2 regions of the Streptomyces sp. NPDC053076 genome follow, and region 2 is predicted to be linked to the other one. Evidence: riboswitches for the same ligand, from Rfam matches in the RefSeq annotation. Region 2 holds a riboswitch; the other holds the start of a gene.
What was found. A riboswitch is a leader RNA that binds a small molecule or an ion and turns the genes downstream of it on or off. The one in region 2 is predicted to bind cyclic di-AMP.

Region 1: it holds a riboswitch for cyclic di-AMP, as region 2 does, so the genes downstream of both, ACIGYR_RS24500 (transglycosylase SLT domain-containing protein) here and ACIGYR_RS35115 (M23 family metallopeptidase) in region 2, are expected to answer to the same signal.

What each region holds. Positions count from the first base shown of each region.
Region 1 is NZ_JBITZL010000006.1:124,456-133,674, reverse strand. It holds gene ACIGYR_RS24510 (outer membrane lipoprotein carrier protein LolA) at 1-1,138, opposite strand, end outside; gene ACIGYR_RS24505 (polyprenyl synthetase family protein) at 1,470-2,480, opposite strand; cyclic di-AMP (ydaO/yuaA leader) riboswitch at 3,066-3,246, shown strand; gene ACIGYR_RS24500 (transglycosylase SLT domain-containing protein) at 3,250-3,738, shown strand; gene ACIGYR_RS24495 (HAD family hydrolase) at 3,893-4,708, opposite strand; gene ACIGYR_RS24490 (FAD-dependent oxidoreductase) at 4,841-6,043, opposite strand; gene ACIGYR_RS24485 (ATP-grasp domain-containing protein) at 6,090-7,334, opposite strand; gene fahA (fumarylacetoacetase) at 7,604-8,821, shown strand.
Region 2 is NZ_JBITZL010000012.1:125,419-134,637, reverse strand. It holds gene ACIGYR_RS35130 (GNAT family N-acetyltransferase) at 1-1,505, opposite strand, end outside; gene ACIGYR_RS35125 (HPr family phosphocarrier protein) at 1,684-1,965, shown strand; gene ACIGYR_RS35120 (GntR family transcriptional regulator) at 2,145-2,831, opposite strand; gene ACIGYR_RS35115 (M23 family metallopeptidase) at 3,030-3,785, opposite strand; cyclic di-AMP (ydaO/yuaA leader) riboswitch at 3,798-3,958, opposite strand; gene ACIGYR_RS35110 (M16 family metallopeptidase) at 4,171-5,559, opposite strand; gene ACIGYR_RS35105 (M16 family metallopeptidase) at 5,556-6,953, opposite strand; gene ACIGYR_RS35100 (DNA topoisomerase (ATP-hydrolyzing) subunit A) at 7,270-9,219, shown strand, end outside.

The DNA.
Region 1 (9,219 bases), on a different contig from region 2:
TGATCAGGGCGTTGACCAGGCGGGTGGAGAAGACGATGCCCTTGCCGAACTTCCCGGAGACCTGGTCGCCGAGCGAGCCGAGGAAGCCGCCGAGGTCACCGCCCTGGGAACCGGTCGGCATGCCGCCCTCGGCGCCGGTGTCGAAGGTCGCGACGGACGTCCAGCCCTCACCGAGGACGTTCAGCCCGCCCAGGCCCTCGGCGAAGTCCTCGCCGTGCTTCGGGGTGTGCTTCGGGGTGTGCTCCGGCGTCTTCGCCGCGTCCTTCTCCTCGGTGACCTTCGCGCCCTTGGGCGGGGTGAAGTCGAAGGTGGAGGCGGCCGGCCGGGCGAAGGAGACCTGGGTGAAGCCCGCGTCGACCACGGCGGCGCCGCCGCTCTTCGGGGTCAGCGTGAACTTCAGCGGCAGGCCGGTCCTCGCGTCCACGGCGATGCTTATCGCGCCGACCGTGCTGCCGGACTGCCTGGGCTGGATCAGCAGCTTGTAGGCGTCGCGTCCGGCGACGTGCGCGGTGCCGTCGACGGTGACGGACGTGGTGTCGTCCACCGCCTTCAGGGCCTCGTCGGCGAAGTCCTGGGGCGTCGCCGGCGGCTCGGCCTCGCGGTGCTTGCCGGAGTCGGCCGCGGTGGAGTGGTAGACCTCGTTGCTCTTGCTGTCGTAACCCCAGACGTCCTTGCCGTCGTGGATGAGGCTGTACTCGGCGCCGCTCTCCAGCAGCGACAGTTTCTGCCGGTCCGGGCCGTCGGCGGCGACCCGCAGGGTGTGCGTGCCGGACAGCAGCTCGGTGAGCTTGGCCTGCGGATCGGCGGAGGAGCCGTCGCCGGAGCCCTGGGCCGCCCCGGAGAGCAGGCCGTTCTCCAGACCGCCGAGGTCGGGCAGGCCGAGGTCTGTGCTGATCTTCACGGTGCCGGACAGCTGCTGCACGTCCGACTTGGCCATCTTCTCGATGAGCTGCTGTGCGGTGATCTTCGGCAGGTCGGGGTCGCCGGAGTCGGCGAGCGCCGGGACCAGCCCGATCGTGGCCGCCGCCACCCCTACCACCGCGACCGGGACGGCGTACCGCGCGGCCTTGCGCCGGCCGGAGCGCCGGTCCTCGTCCCGCGCGGCGCCCACTGCGTCGTCGGATTCGTACGGTGCCATGTGTGCCTTACCTCCGTCGTCGGCGGCGGCTGTCCTCACGCTGGTCCACCTGAGCCGCCATTCTCACCCGAATCGGTGAGGAGTGGTGATTTCCGTGGTTTCCATATGACCAAATCGGCCGTGAAGAAGCGTCAGCCCTCGGAGCCAACTCCATGTACGCCTGCGGTATGACACACGACGGCGGTATCTCCCCCCAACCCGTAGGGGGCGCGGGGGACGATGCCGCCCGTTCAGGTGTGCGGTGGGGCGCGGTCCGGGCCCGGCAAGGCGCGGTGGAGCCCCGCGCGTGTCCCCCGCCGGGTCGGCCGGCGCGGTGCACCCCCCTGCCGGGTCAGCCGGCGCGGTGCACCACCGCGTCGCACAGTTCCATCAGCGCGGCCTTGGCATCGCATTCACGCAAGGGGGCCAGTGCGGCCCGCGCCTCCTCCGCGTACCGGACCGTGTCCCGGCGGGCCTGCTCCAGCGCGGGGTGCGCACGCAGGGCGGTCAGCGCCTCGGCGTGCCGGGCGTCGTCGCTGAGGTCGGAGGCCAGCAGCTCGCACAGTGCGATGTCCTCGGCCAGCCCCAGCTTGGAGGCCCGCTCGCGCAGCCGGAGCACCGGCAGGGTCGGGATGCCCTCGCGCAGGTCGGTGCCGGGGGTCTTGCCGGACTCGCGGGAGTCGGAGGCGATGTCCAGGACGTCGTCGGCGAGCTGGAAGGCGACCCCGAGCCGTTCGCCGTACTGGGTGAGCACGTCGACGACCGTCTCGTCGGCGCCGGACATCATCGCGCCGAACCGGCACGACACCGCCACCAGGGAGCCCGTCTTGCCGGCGAGCACGTCCAGGTAGTGCTCGACCGGGTCGCGGCCGTCCGAGGGACCCGCGGTCTCCAGGATCTGGCCGGTGACCAGTCGCTCGAACGCCAGGGCCTGCACCCGGACCGCCTCGGGGCCGAGGTCGGCGAGGATCTGGGAGGCGCGGGCGAAGAGGAAGTCGCCGGTGAGGACCGCGACGGAGTTGCCCCAGCGGGTGTTGGCGCTGTCCACGCCGCGGCGGACGGCCGCCTCGTCCATGACGTCGTCGTGGTAGAGCGTGGCCAGGTGGGTCAGCTCCACGACCACGGCCGACGGCACGATGCCCGGCGCGTACGGGTCGCCGAACTGGGCCGCGAGCATCACGAGCAGCGGCCGGAATCGCTTCCCGCCGGCCCGCACGAGGTGCTGCGCGGCTTCCGTGATGAACGGGACCTCGCTCTTGGTGGCATCGAGCAAGCCTTCCTCGACAGCCGTCAATCCGGCCTGGACATCGGCTTCCAGAGCCTGGTCCCGCACGCTCAGCCCGAACGGCCCGACGACGGTCACGAGGGGTCTCCTGTCTGCTGGTGTCTGCTGGCGGTTACACGATTTGTCGATAGGTCGCTGCCATCACTCAAGTCAGCGTATCCGGTCCTGTTTCGATCACCGATAGCGCCCACCGGTCCAGCTTGGGCGGTATCGGATCACGAGCAGCATGGTTTTGATCACACGGTAAGAAGGGACATTTACTGACTTAACCGTAATCCGGGCGTTGTGTCGCGACCTCTCCACACCCTTCTTTCCCACACTCCTCCCCCACCGGCACTACGACAACGACACACACCGCACCCCGGGTTCCACCACCACTCAGACTTCCGACCCAAATCCCCCTAATCCCCCATGTCTGATTTGAAGTATTTTGCTATTTCGTGAATTGGGTCACGCACCCATTCGGCCCGACCGGCCCACCGGAGCCCCTCCAGCCCTTGCCCCGTCGGCGAGTTGAGAATTGGCAATCGCAAAGGATCAAGCGCCTCATACGGCATCGATCAAGGTCAAATCGCACGTTGTATGAATTCGGCACTTGTTCCCGGCATGTGCTCTCGCATACGTTCCGGGCCGTCGGGCGGACGCCGAATCCTGCCACCGCCCGCATACCCATCGACGAACTCATTCGTAGGCAGGAGCGGGGGACCCAGGTAAGTCGCCGGGCCGGACGGCACACGCCGCACCGGGACGGCTCGGGGTGAAGCCGTGCCTTCTCCAGGGCACGGCCGGGCACCTCCCCGCCCGAACCCGACAGCTCACCTCGCAGGCGCCGGAGAGGAACTTCCCCATGTCTGCTGCCGCTCAGCACGTCCGTACCCGGAACAGCCGCCTCATCCGCGCCCTCGCCGCCGCCGGGACCGGCGTCGCCGTCCTCACCCTGCCGCTCATCGGCGCGACCAGCGCCGCCGCGGCTCCCACCACCGCCACGACGGCCGCCACCACCCCCGCCGGATACCCGAACAACCTCGACGGCTGGATCCGCGAGTCGCTCGCGATCATGGCCGAGAAGAAGATCCCCGGCACCTACAACGGCATCTACCGCAACATCATCCGGGAGTCCTCGGGCAACCCGTCCGCCATCAACCTCTGGGACTCCAACGCCGCCAAGGGCATCCCGTCCAAGGGTCTGCTCCAGGTCATCGACCCGACGTTCAACGCGTACCACGTCGCCGGAACGTCGTTCAACATCTACGACCCGGTCGCGAACATCACCGCCGCCTGCAACTACGCGGCAGCGCGGTACGGGTCGATCGACAACGTGTTCGGCGCGTACTGACCGACGCGTTCGGCCCGTACCGGCAGACGCGTGCGGCCCGTACCGGCAAGCGCGTCCGGCGCGAACCGACGGCCGCCGGACAGGCGCACGGCGGCCGGCGCGCGGCCGGGGTCGGGAGCAGGGGCACGGCGGTCGGCGCCTACTGAGGGGCCGGTCAGTCGGTCGGGAACAGTCCTTCGAGGACGACGGCGATGCCGTCGTCCTCGTTCGACAAGGTGATCTCGTCGGCCACCGCCTTGAGTTCGGGATGCGCGTCGGCCATGGCGACACCGCGCCCGGCCCAGTCGAACATCGGGATGTCGTTGGGCATGTCACCGAAGGCGAGGGCCCGTTCGGCGCTGATTCCCAGCCGGTCGGCGGCCAGCGCCAGCCCGGTCGCCTTCGTCACCCCGCTCGGCTGGAGCTCCACGGTGCCCGGCCCCGACATGGTGACCGTGGCCAGCGAGCCCACCGCCGAGCGTGCCACGGTCGCCAACTCGTCGTCGGACAGGTCGGCATGCCGCAGCAGTACCTTGCTGATGGGCTCGCACCACAGGTCGTCGCGCCGGCCGACCCGCACCGCGGGCAGCGTCGGGTGGGGCATCCGGTAGCCGGGCTCGATGAGCGTGAGCCCGTCCACGCCGTCCTGGTCGACGGCCGCGTAGACCTGCCCCACCTCCGCCTCGATCTTGCCGAGCGCGGTCTCCGCCAGTTCCCGGTCCAGCCGGACCGACCACAGCAGACGGCCGGTCCCGGCGTCGTAGACCTGTGCTCCCTGTCCGCACACCGCGAGCCCCGTGCAGCCGAGGTCCGCGAGCAGGGACCGTACCCGCGGGACCGGGCGGCCCGTCACCACCAGGTGCCGGGCACCGGCCCGCGCCACCCGCGCGAGCGCGGCGAGCGACCGCTCGGAGACGGTGTCGTCGCCGCGCAGCAGCGTCCCGTCCAGGTCGGTGGCGATCAGTGCATATGCCAGGGGGGTGGGGTCCATGATCAGAGAATACGGACACCACGTCCCCCCGACTCATCGCTCGTTCCACGCACTTACGTGCTGTCCGCCCCCAAGTGAGTCCCGCCGAGGCGCCCATGGCGGCACTGATACGGCCCGGCACGGAGAGCGGGCTTAGCCGTGGGCCGCGGCCAGGTGGTCCGCCAGGCGCGGGGAGGCGAACTCCGTGCCGCAGACGAAGCGCATCACCGGTCCGTACGAGGCCGCCGCGGGCAGGCCGGTGAAGTACAGGCCGGGCTCGGAGGAGACGTAGCCGGGGCCGAGCCGAGGGGCGCCGCGGCTCACCTCGAGCCGGGTGCGCAGCTCGTGGCCGAGGAAGTCCATGGCCGCCATGTCGACGCGGTAGCCGGTGGCGGCGATGACGTGGTCGGCGGTGAGCCGCTCGGTGACGCCGGCATGGGTGCGGACGGTGAGCACGGGGCTGCCGTCCTTGACCTCGGCGCCCCTCACCTGCTCGACGTCCCGCACCTGCACGCCGCTCTCGAAGCGCTCGCGCAGCCACCAGGCACCGAGCGGGCCGAGGACCCGGCGGACCAGGTAGTGACGGGTGGTCTCGGGCAGGAAGCGGTAGGGGTGCGGGTAGTAGGTGAGTGCCCACAGCGACCAGGCGCGGCCGAACGGGGACTCGGGACGGAACCTCGGCTGCTTCCAGGGCGGGGCTCCGAAGGCGACCCGGCCGCGCCCGCGCGCGACCACGCGCACGCGTGCGCCCGCCTCCGCGGCGAGCGCGGCGGTCTCCAGCGCGGACTGGCCGGCGCCGACGACGATCAGCTCCTTGCCGGCGAACCGGCCGAGGTCGTGGTGCTGGGAGCTGTGCGAGACCGGGGCGGCCGGGCCGGGGCCGTCGGCCGCCGCCGACGCGAGCTCGGCCGGCAGGTGGGCGAAGCCGGACAGGCCGGTGGCGACGACGACCGCGCGCGCGGTGAACAGTTCGCCGGAGTCCAGCTTGAGTTCGAAGCCGCCGTTCGCGTGGCGGTCGACGGAGACGACCCGCACCCGTTCCAGTTCGGGGACCAGTTTCCGCTGGAACCACTCCCCGTAGGCGATGAAGGTCTCCACCGGGATGATGTCCTCGTCGGTCACCAGCCGACGGATCCCGGCCGCGTCGCAGTAGTCGGCGAGGGTGTGGCCGGGCTGAGGGCAGTCGAAGTTGGAGGCGACGGGCGTGGATTTCAGGAGCATGCCCTCGGGCATGTGGTCCCGCCAGCTCACCATGGGATCGCCGAAGACGCGGACGGGAATGCCGCGCGCTCGCAGATGAGCGGCGGTGGACAGGCCGAACGGCCCCGCCCCGATGACTGCAACCGGTCGGATCACGAAGTCCCTCCCCAGGACGCGGTGCGCCACGCTGCCGTGGCCTTGCCTACTTCGTGGATGTGCTGCCGCCGCGGCGGCTGGTCCGCCACAGCTGATAGAGGTGCTTCGTGCCCGGGCGCACGAAGCGGGCGAGCATCGTGAGGAACGGCAGCGGGTCGTCACCCGCGAACCAGGCCAGCTCCGTCCCGCTCGCCCTGGCCGGCGCGTGCGGCGTCGTGTAGCCGCTGCGGCGGTAGGCGAGGAGGGCGGGGAGGTCGATGTTCTCCACGACGTAACGGTGGCCGGCGCGCTGTTTCCCCTCCGGTACGGCGCGGCCGGTCAGGTGCAGGTGCATCGCGCGGACGACGTCCACTCCCGACTCGTTCTCGAAGAGCCGGAACTGGGCGCCCATGCGCGGGTTGAAGTCGAGGAGCTTGTACTGTCCGTCGCGCCGGTCGAAGCGCAGGTCGAGGTCGATGATGCCGGTGAAGCCGATCCGCTTGATGAAACGAGCGGCGAGGTCGGCGAGTTCCGGGTTGTCGACGACGTACGCGTTCGCCGTCATGCCGACGTGCGGTGGCCAGGAGCGGACCTTGACGCCGGTGAACATCGCGAGCGGACTGGAGTCCTGGTCGAAGCAGGCGTGCACGATCCAGTCCTCGGCCTCCTCCCGCGGCAGGTACTCCTGGAGGATCACGCCGGGATCGTCGCCCCAGTCGCGGGCCAGGCTGAGCAGTCCCGCGCGCGTGCCGATCCTCGTGGTGCCGTTCACGGCGGGCCTACGGCGCCGGACGAACGCCTCACGGTTCTTGGCCACCACCGGGAAGAGGGCCGTGTCGGCGAAGGCGACTATCTCGCCGTACGACCGCGGGAAAGCGGCCGTGGGGCTCGCGACGCCGTGCTCCCCGCACAGGTCGTGCAGTCCCTGCTTGCTGGCCAGGCGGCGGGGCAGCGCGGGGTCGACACGCGGAAAGAGAAAAGGTCCGGCCAGCTCGTCCTGGTGCTCGGCGATCAGGACGGCGGCCTCCTCGTCGGTCGGGAACAGCACGGCCGGGCGGCCGATCCGGCGGCCGATGCGCAGCAGTCCCTCGACCAGGCGGCCCGGGTCCTCCGCGCCGGTCGTCGGCCACACGAACGCCTTCCTCAGGTAGCGCGAAGAGGCCGCCGGTGTGTACGCGTCCTCGGTGACGGCGTACATGGGCACGCCCAGGCGGCCCAGGCTGCGGATCGCGCCGACACCTCCGTGGTGCAGCGGGTAGTCACCGAACTTGACGATCAGTCCGGGCACCTCACGGTCGGCGTGCACGGGCACGCTGACGGCGTTTCCGGCCACGGGTCCCCCCACGTGTCCCCCCAACGGATCGGACCCACCCCGTCCGAGTCCCAAAGGACGCTAAGCCGGAATTGCTGCCTCCGACAAGGCTTATCCGGACATTACGAACTCTTTAGACACTGTGCGAGCAACCTTTCGAGCACGTCATTGGGCACTGCCCAAGACACGCAGGACGGCCGTAACGTGTGGCTCGACCACATGGAACGCATCGCCATGCATGGCCTGGATGAGAGCGAGGCAGCACCCCCATGCCCCCCTTCGACGTCCCCGAGGGTGACCCCTTCGGTCCGCACAACCTCCCCTATGGCGTGTTCTCGCCTTCCGGCAGCACGGAGCGGAGGATCGGCGTCCGGCTCGGGAACCACGTCCTCGACGCGGGCGCCACGGCAGCGGCACTCGGCTCGCCCCATCACGCCCTGCTCGCCCGGCCCACCCTCAACCCCCTGCTGGCCGCCGGCCGCACCACCTGGTCGGAGGTACGCCAGGCCGTCACGTCCTGGCTCACCGACCCGGCGCACCGCGAGACGGTCGAGCCCCTGTTCCACCCCCTGGCCGAGGTGACCCTGCACCTGCCCTTCGAGGTGGCGGACTACGTCGACTTCTACGCCTCGGAGAACCACGCCCGGAACGTCGGCCAGATCTTCCGCCCGGACGCGGCGGACTCCCTCACCCCCAACTGGAAGCACCTGCCGATCGGTTACCACGGCCGCTCCGGCACGGTGGTCGTCTCGGGCACGGACGTCGTACGGCCCTCCGGGCAGCGCAAGGGGCCGGCCGACCCCGCCCCCGTCTTCGGCCCGTCGATCCGGCTGGACATCGAGGCCGAGGTCGGCTTCGTCGTGGGCGTACCGTCACACCTGGGCAGTCCGGTCGCGCTCGGCGACTTCCGGGAGCACGTCTTCGGGCTGTGCCTGCTGAACGACTGGTCCGCGCGGGACATCCAGGCCTGGGAGTACGTCCCCCTCGGCCCGTTCCTCGGCAAGTCCTTCGCGACGTCGGTGTCGGCGTGGATCACGCCGCTGGAGGCGCTGGAACACGCGCGCGTGGCGCCCCCGGAGCGCACGTACCCGTTGCTGCCCTACCTGGACGACTCCGCCCCCGGCGCGGAACCCGACGGGTACGACCTGCGCATCTCCGTCGCGATCAACGGCCATGTGGTCTCCGAGCCGCCGTTCTCCACCATGTACTGGACCGCCGCCCAGCAACTCGCCCACATGACGGTGAACGGCGCCTCGCTGCGCACGGGCGACCTGTACGGCTCGGGCACGGTGAGCGGCCCCGCCGAACAGCAGCGCGGCTCGCTGCTGGAACTGACCTGGAACGGCCGCGACCCCATCGAACTGCCGGACGGCAAGCGCACCTTCCTGGAGGACGGGGACGTGGTGACACTGTCGGCATGGGCACCGGGCGCGGACGGCCGCCGGGTGGGACTGGGCGAGGTCAGCGGACGGGTCGTTACGGGCTGAGCCACGACACCGCCGGCGCGCCTTGTCAGCGAGCGGGACCTCTTTCGCCGTCGCGGGCGTCGCGCGCCGCACCGGACGACCCGGGGCGGACGGGACAGTCCCCGAGCGGGCCCCCGCGCGCGGGACGGGGCACCCGGCCGCCCCCTGGCCGGTGCCCCGGTCCGCCGGCACCTGGCCCGGCTCCAGCCACGGCCCGCGAGGCGGGCCCCCTCGCCGACGCCACGGCCGCCTGCGGCTGGTCCTCGCGACGGACGGGGTACCTCGGCCTGGGTACTGCCCGCCCGGGCCTGCCGCGAACCGGCAGCGGCCTGCTGTGCCGCACCCCCGGCGAGGCGCGGGCACGCGCGCGTACCGTGAGCTGATCGGCACCAACAGTGCACCGGCTCCAACAGGCCGCT
Region 2 (9,219 bases):
AGCAGCCCGGCGTCGACCAGTTCGGTGATCGTGTCGACCCGGATCACGCCGGCCTGACGGAGCAGCGCGGAGACGGTCGCGTACGGCAGCCGGGTGGCCCGTACCGCGTGCCCCTGCGGCGCCGTTCCGGTCCCTTGCACGACCACCAGCGGCTTCGCCGCCGCCGTTCGGCGGGCGAGACGGGTGAACTTGCGGGGGTTGCCGATGGACTCCAGGTACATGAGGACGACATCGGTCTCGGGGTCGTCGTACCAGTACTGCAGGACGTCGTTGCCCGAGACGTCGGCGCGGTTGCCGGCGGAGACGAAGGTGGACACGCCGGTGACACCGGTCACCCCTCCGCCGCGCCGGTGCAGCCGGGACAGCAGGGCGATGCCGATGGCTCCGGACTGGGCGAACAGCCCGATGCGGCCGGGGCGGGGCATCTCGGGGGCGAGGGAGGCGTTCAGCCGGACGTCGGAGGCGGTGTTGATGATCCCGAAGGCGTTGGGGCCGATGGTCCGCATGCCGTGGGCGCGCGCGGCCCGTACGAGGGCGCGCTGCCGTTCGCGGCCCTCGGGTCCGCTTTCGGCGTATCCGGCGGAGAGCACGACCAGCCCCTGCACGCCGTGTTCGCCGCACTGGGCGACCACGGAGGGCACGTGTTCGGCCGGTACGGCGACGACGGCGAGGTCGACGTGCCCGTCGATGTCCCGCACCGAGCGGTACGCGGGTACCCCGTCGACCTCCTTGAGGTCCTCCGGGAAGGCGCTGTTCACGGCGTGCAGCCGGCCCGGGTAGCCCGCCTCGCGGATGTTGCCGAGGATGCTGCGGCCCACCCCGCCGGGGGCGCGGCCGACACCGACGACCGCGACGGAGCCGGGCGCGAGCAGCCGCCGTACCGAGTGGGCCTCGGCGCGCTGCTCCCGGGCGCGCTGCACGGCGACGGACCGGTCGGTGGGTTCGAGGTCGAACTCCAGGCGGACGACGCCGTCCTCGAAACTGCGCTGCTGGGTGTAACCGGCGTCCGTGAACACCTTGATCATCTTGGTGTTGGCGGGCAGCACCTCGGCGGCGAAGCGGCGGATGCCGCGCTCGCGGGCGACGGCGGCGATGTGCTCCAGCAGGGCGGAGGCGACTCCACGGCCCTGGTGGGCGTCCTGCACCAGGAAGGCGACCTCGGCCTCGTCGGCGGGCGCGGAGGCGGGCATGCCGTCGGTGCCGATGCGGTCGTAGCGTACGGTGGCGATGAACTCGCCGCCGATGGTGGCGGCGAGCCCCACCCGGTCCACGAAGTCGTGGTGCGTGAAGCGGTGGACGTCCTTTGCGGAGAGCCGTGGGTACGGCGCGAAGAAGCGGTAGTACTTCGACTCGTCGGAGACCTGCTCGTAGAAACTGACCAGGCGGTCGGCGTCATCAACGGTGATGGGCCTGATGCGTGCGGTGCCACCGTCGCGCAGCACCACGTCCGCCTCCCAGTGGGCGGGGTACTGGTGCCGGTCCTGCCGGTCCGCCGAGGTCTGCATGGGCCCCAGAGTACGGCTCGCGCAGGCAGGCGGGGCGAGGCAGTCTGTGGAGGACGGGGAGCCGGACCGAGGCCGCGGTCCGACGCCACACCGGAGCGGGAAGAATGCCCTGTCCGGGCACGCTTCACGGTGTGGGAAACTGGTCTAGACAACCCTGAACACCGAAGGGCAGCAACACATGGCTGAGCGCCGCGTCAACGTCGGCTGGGCCGAGGGCCTCCACGCCCGCCCCGCCTCCATCTTCGTCCGAGCCGCCACGGCCGCAGGCGTCCCGGTGACGATCGCCAAGGCCGGGGGCAACCCCGTCAACGCGGCCTCCATGCTGGCCGTCCTGGGCCTGGGCGCCCAGGGCGGCGAGGAGATCGTCCTCGCCTCCGACACCGAGGGCGCGGACGCCGCCCTCGACCGTCTGGCCAAGCTGGTCTCCGAGGGCCTGGAAGAGCTGCCCGAGACCGTCTGAGCAGGACCGGGAAGCCGCGCCGTTCCGTACCGGGCGGCGCGGCTTCCGCGTTTTCGAGGGGGGCACCCGAATTCACCGCGGGCATCCAGAAGACCGCGACCCGGAATTCAGGGCGCGGAAAAAGGACAGCGAAAAACACGCCCTCACCGATTAACTCATCTTTGTATACGGCGCCCGTGTTAAAGCCGCGGGCCCGACATGTTTACGGCGTGTTGCGAGGTCCTCACACGCTCCACGGCACCGGAAAGGCGCAGCCGGTGCGCACCCGCCGCGCGCTCCGCGTGCAGCGCCGTGAGCGCCCGCGCGCGTTCGCCGTCCCCGCGCGCCACGGCATCCACGATCGCGCCGTGCTCCGCCCAGGAATCCGCCGGGCTCAGCGGCGGCTCCACCGCGTACATCCAGGCGATCTTGTGGCGCAACTGAGTCAGCATCGCGGTCAACGACGGGCTGCCGGACGCCTGGACGAGCGTCTCGTGGAACCAGCCGTCCAGCGAGCGCAGATCGTCGCTGTTGCCCCTCCTGGCCCGCTCCTGCCCCAGCCGGACCAGGCCGCGCAGCACCTTCAGATGGGCCTCGGTGCGCCGCTGGGCGGCCCGCGCGGCGCCCAGCGGCTCCAGGAGCGTCCGCATCTCCAGCACGTCGGCGGCCTCCTGCTCCGTCGGCTCGGCCACGCACGCGCCCGCGTGCCGGCGCGTCACCACGAAGCCCTCGGCCTCCAGCGTGCGCAGCGCCTCCCGCACGGGGACGCGCGAGACGCCGTAGCGGCGGGCCAGGACTTCCTCGGTGAGGCGGCTGCCGCGCTTGTACACGCCGGCGACGATGTCGTCCCGGACCGCGGTGCACACCGTGTGCGCCGGAATACGCATGACCGACCTCCGCCTTAAATCCCCGTGAAACGCCACGATGGACGCCTGTTCCGCGACTCTATTCCAATGAGCCGGAATTTCCGATGGCAGGCCCTAATCCATGGATATATTTTGGACAGGGAGTACGGCGGACACCGCGAAAAACGGCGATAGCCCCGGCTCGGTGAGCCGGGGCTATCGATGACCGTGCGGTACGCGTCAGACGTTCACGCCGTGCTGGCGGAGGTAGGCGACGGGGTCGACGTCGGAGCCGTACTCGGTACCGGTGCGCGCCTCGAAGTGGAGGTGCGGGCCGGTGACGTTGCCGGTGGCGCCGGACAGGCCGATCTGCTGGCCCGGGACGACCTTCTGGCCCACCGTGACCCCGATGGAGGACAGATGGCCGTACTGGGTGTACATGCCGTCGGCCATCCGGATCACGATCTGGTTGCCGTACGCGCCGCCCCAGCCCGTGGAGACGACCGTGCCGGAGCCCACCGCGTGGACGGTCGTGCCGCTGGCCGCGTGGAAGTCGATGCCGGTGTGCGAGCCGGAGGACCACAGGGAGCTGCTGGCCTGGTAGCCCGTGGAGACGTAGGAGTGCGCGATGGGGGCGACGAAGGCGTTCAGCCGCTTGCGCTCCGCCTCTCGGGCGGCGCGGGCCTTGGCCGCGCGTATCTCCTCGGCCCGCTTGGCGGCCGCCTTCGCCGCGGCCTTCTCGGCCGCCTTCTGGTCGGCGGCCTGCTGCTGCGCGGCGGCCTGCGCGTCGATCTGCTCGGCGACGTCATCGGTCGCGGCGAGGACGGGAATGAGGCCGGTCTGCTCGCCGGGGTTCTCGGCGGCGAGCGCCGGGGAGGCGGCGAGGGTGCCGATCACACCGGTGGTGGTGAGGGCCGCGATACCGGCCGCCTGAGCGGTGGTCCGCTTGACCCGGCCGGGCTTGCGGTGCTTCCCGGTGGCGCACATGAACGCCATGAAGTGGCTGGTCCTTTCCTTCCCTCTCGCCTACCGGGTTAGCTGACGGGTTCGGAGCAGGAAGGTCTCCTACGGGCCCCCTCGCTGCCGCGCGGGCGCCCGATTCACCCCAGGGACGGTGGGTCCCCGGCTCCCCTGGCTCGCGCCGTACGGGGACTCGGCGATGACTGTCCGGTGCCGCGGGCGCGGCGCACTGCCTGACGAACAGCCTGGACGAAGCTACGGGGGCGTGCTTTCAATCCTCAAACGGATACCGGTTTTTGTAGCGCATCCCACAGGTCAGACAGGCAACCTCCGCCCTAAAACGGGCATCTGGGAGAAAGAGTGGAACAGCAGGGGCCCTGACGACCCGTAGGTCGGCAGGGCCCCTTCCGCGCGCGGGCCGTTACTCGGCCGCCACCACGGTCACTTCGCCGATGCCGAGGGCCTCGACCGGCGCCTTGATCTGGGCGGCGTCGCCGACGAGGACGGTCACCAGACGGTCCACCGGGAAGGCGTTCACGACGGCCGCGGTGGCCTCCACCGTGCCCGTGGCGGCCAGCTGCCGGTACAGCGTCGCCTGGAAGTCGTCGGGCAGGTGCTGCTCGACCTGGTCGGCCAGCGTGCTCGCGACGGCCGCCGCGGTCTCGTACTTCAGCGGCGCCACACCCACGAGGTTCTGCACGGCGACATCCCGCTCGGCGTCGGTCAGGCCGTCCGCCGCGAGGGTGCGCAGCACCTTCCACAGGTCGTCCAGCGCCGGGCCCGTGTTCGGCGTGTCGACGGAGCCGCTGATGGCGAGCATCGCCGCGCCCGTCCCGTCCGGCGCGGACCGCAGGACCTGCCCGAAGGACCGCACGCCGTAGGTGTAGCCCTTCTCCTCGCGCAGGACGCGGTCCAGGCGGGAGGTGAGGGTGCCGCCGAGGCAGTAGGTGCCGAGCACCTGGGCGGGCCACACGCGGTCGTGCCGGTCGGGGCCGACGCGGCCGATGAGCAGCTGCGTCTGGACGGCACCGGGCCGGTCCACGATGACCACGCGCCCGGTGTCGTCGGCGGTCACCGGCGGCACCGGCCGGGGCTCGCCCGGCGTGCCGGTCCAGGCGCCCAGGGTCTCGCCGAGCAGCTCGTCCAGGTCGATGCCGGTCAGGTCACCGACGACCACCGCGGTGGCGGTGGCGGGCCGCACATGGCGGTCGTAGAAGGCGCGCACGGCCGCCGCGTCGATCTTCTCGACCGTCTCCTCGCTGCCCTGGCGCGGGCGGGACATGCGCGAGGCCGCCGGGAACAGTTCCCTGGACAGCTCCTTGGCGGCCCGGCGGGAGGGGTTGGCCAGCTCGTGCGGAATCTCGTCCAGCCGGTTGCGCACCAGCCGCTCGACCTCGCTCTCGGCGAAGGCGGGCGCGCGCAGGGCGTCGGCGAGCAGGCCGAGGCCCTTGGACAGACGGGAGGCCGGGACCTCCAGGCTGAGCCGGACTCCGGGGTGGTCGGCGTGCGCGTCCAGGGTTGCGCCGGCGCGCTCCAGTTCGGCGGCGAACTCCTCGGCGGAGTGCTTGTCGGTGCCCTCGGAGAAGGCCCGCGCCATGATCGTGGCGACGCCGTCCAGACCGGCCGGCTCGGCGTCCAGGGGCGCGTCCGTCAGGACCTCCACCGCGACGACCTGCTGGCCGGGGCGGTGGCAGCGCAGCACGGTCAGGCCGTTGTCGAGGGTGGCGCGCTCGGGGGCCGGGAACGCCCAGGGCTTGGCGTCGCCGGGCTGCGGCTGGGGGTGGAACTCCATGGTGGCGAGCTCGGTCACTTGGCCGTCTCCTCGTCGTTCTCGTTGCCGGCCTCTACGGTCGCTTCCCGCTCCGGGTCCTCGGGGACCTTGGCGTCCGGGACGGACTCCGGGGACTTCGGCTCGTAGACGAGGACCGCGCGGTTGTCGGGCCGCAGGCGGGCCTTGGCGACCTCCTGGACCTCCTGCGGGGTCACCTCCAGGACGCGCTTGACGGCGGTCAGGGCGAGCTGCGGGTCGCCGAACAGGACGGCGTAGCGGCACAGTTCGTCGGCGCGGCCGGCCACCGTGCCCAGCCGGTCCAGCCACTCGCGCTCCAGCTGGGCCTGGGCGCGCTCCATCTCCTCGGGCGTGGGGCCCTCCTCGGCGAACCGGGCCAGCTCCTCGTCGATGGCGGTCTCGATGACCGGCACCTCGACGTCACCGGAGGTCTTCACGTCCAGCCAGCCCATGGAGGGCGCGCCGGCCAGCCGGAGCAGGCCGAAGCCGGCGGCGACGGCCGTACGGTCGCGGCGCACCAGCCGGTTGTACAGGCGGGAGGACTCGCCGCCGCCCAGGACGGTCAGGGCGAGGTCGGCCGCGTCGCACGCACGCGTGCCGTCCTCCGGAAGCCGGTAGGCGGCCATCAGGGCGCGCGCCGGGACCTCCTCGACGACGACCTCGCGCTTCTGCTCACCGATGACCTCCGGCAGGGAGCCGTCGCGCGGGGCGGGCTTGCCGTCGTGGGACGCGATCGAACCGAAGTACTTCTCGATCCAGGCGAGGGTCTGCGCGGGGTCGATGTCACCGACCACGGAGAGCACCGCGTTGTTCGGCGCGTAGTAGGTGCGGAAGAACTCGCGGGCGTCCTCCAGGGTGGCCGCGTCCAGGTCCGCCATCGAGCCGATCGGCGTGTGGTGGTACGGGTGGCCCTCCGGGTAGGACAGGGCGGTCAGCTTCTCGAAGGCGGTGCCGTACGGCACGTTGTCGTAGCGCTGGCGGCGCTCGTTCTTGACGACGTCCCGCTGGTTCTCCATGGACTCGTCGTCCAGCGCGGCCAGCAGGGAGCCCATGCGGTCGGCCTCCAGCCAGAGGGCGAGCTCCAGCTGGTGGGCGGGCATGGTCTCGAAGTAGTTGGTGCGCTCGAAGCTGGTGGTGCCGTTCAGCGAGCCGCCGGCGCCCTGCACCAGCTCGAAGTGGCCGTTGCCCTTGACCTGCGCGGAGCCCTGGAACATCAAGTGCTCGAAAAGGTGAGCCAGGCCGGTACGCCCCTTGACCTCGTGGCGGGAGCCGACGTCGTACCAGAGGCAGACCGCCGCCACCGGGGTCAGGTGGTCCTCGGAGAGCACCACGCGCAGACCGTTGGCCAGGCGGTGCTCGGTCGCTGTCAGGCCCCCGGAGCCTGCCTCGGCTGTGGTCGTGTGACCCATGGGCATGTACGTCCCTTCGCGAGCGGAGGCGGTTGTGGAAACCGCGGTTGTCCTGCCGTTCCTGCCACTGTATTCAAAGCGTGCGGGGCCTCGGCGAAGTTCCCGCAGGACGTACGCCCAGAGCGGATCGCGTAGCCTGCGTCCGGCCCTCCGCGGACGCCCCCGGGCGCGGGGCGGGCCCGTGGAGACCGGGTCGTGGCCCGGGTTGTCAGTGCCGCGGTCCACAATGGTCCGCGACAGATCCGTCATTCGCTTCAGCAAGAGCGAGCCGGGGGGTGCGCGCCCCCTCGGCGCGCGACCAGATCAGGAGGAGCCGGCAGCGATGGCCCGCCGCAGCACGAAGACCCCGCCGCCCGACGATTCGTTCGAGGAGAGGATCCTCGACATCGACGTCGTGGACGAGATGCGTGGCTCCTACCTCGAGTACGCGTACTCGGTCATCTACTCGCGCGCCCTGCCGGACGCCCGTGACGGCCTCAAGCCCGTGCACCGCCGGATCGTGTACCAGATGAGCGAGATGGGCCTGCGCCCCGAACGCTCGTACGTGAAGTGCGCGCGTGTGGTCGGCGAGGTGATGGGCAAGCTGCACCCGCACGGCGACGCGTCGATCTACGACGCCCTGGTTCGCATGGCGCAGCCGTTCTCCATGCGCGTGCCGCTGGTCGACGGGCACGGCAACTTCGGCTCGCTCGGCAACGACGACCCGCCGGCCGCCATGCGGTACACCGAGTGCCGGATGGCCGAGGCGGCGAGCCTGATGACCGAGTCGATCGACGAGGACACGGTCGACTTCGCGCCGAACTACGACGGCCAGGAGCAGGAGCCGGTCGCGCTGCCCGCCGCCTTCCCGAACCTGCTGGTCAACGGCTCCTCCGGCATCGCGGTCGGTATGGCGACGAACATGCCGCCGCACAACCTGCGCGAGGTCATCGCCGCGGCCCGCCACCTGATCCGGAACCCGAACGCCGACCTGGACGCGCTGATGAAGCACGTCCCGGGCCCGGACCTGCCCACCGGCGGCCGGGTCGTCGGCCTGGACGGCATCCGGGACGCGTACGCGACCGGCCGCGGCACCTTCAAGATGCGCGCGACGGTCACGGTCGAGACCGTCACCGCCCGCCGCAAGGGCCTGGTGGTCACGGAACTGCCGTTCGCGGTCGGCCCCGAGAAGGTCATCGCGAAGATCAAGGACCTGGTCAACGCCAAGAAGATCCAGGGCATCGCCGACGTCAAGGACCTCACCGACCGCGAGCACGGCCTGCGCCTGGTCATCGAGATCAAGAACGGCTTCGTGCCGGAGGCGGTCCTGGAGCAGCTGTACAAGCTGACCCCGATGGAGGAGTCCTTCGGCATCAACAACGTCGCCCTGGTCGACGGCCAGCCGCTCACCCTGGGCCTGAAGGAGCTGCTGGAGGTCTACCTGGACCACCGCTTCGACGTGGTCCGGCGCCGCAGCGAGTTCCGCCGCGGCAAGAAGCGCGACCGGCTGCACCTGGTCGAGGGCCTGCTGACCGCGCTGGTCGACATCGACGAGGTCATCCGGATCATCCGCTCCAGCGAGAACTCCGCCCAGGCCAAGGAACGCCTGATGGAGCGCTTCTCGCTGAGCGAGGTGCAGACCCAGTACATCCTCGACACACCGCTGCGCCGGCTCACCAAGTACGACCGGATCGAGCTGGAGACGGAGAAGGACAAGCTCACCGCGGAGATCCAGGAGCTGACCCGGATCCTGGAGTCGGACGCGGAGCTGCGCAAGCTGGTCTCGGCCGAACTGGCCGCCGTGTCGAAGAAGTTCGGCACCGACCGTCGCACGGTCCTGCTGGAGTCCGCGGGTACCCCGGTGGCCGCCGTGCCGCTCCAGGTGGCCGACGACCCGTGCCGGGTGCTGCTGTCCTCGACGGGGCTGCTGGCCCGTACGGCGACCGACGAGCCGTTCCCGGCGGCGGCGGGCGCCAAGCGCGTCAAGCACGACGTGATCCTCTCGGCGGTGCCGGCGACCGCGCGCGGCGTGATCGGCGCAGTCACCTCGGCCGGCCGCCTGCTGCGCATCAACGTGGTCGACCTGCCACAGCTGCCCGAGCCGACGGGTGCGCCGAACCTCTCCGGAGGGGCCCCGCTGGCGGAGTTCCTCTCCCTGGAGGACGACGAGACGGTGGTCTGCCTGACCACGCTGGACGAGTCGTCCCCGGGTCTGGCGATCGGCACCGAGCAGGGCGTCGTCAAGCGTGTGGTGCCCGACTATCCGTCCAACAAGGACGAGTTGGAGGTCATC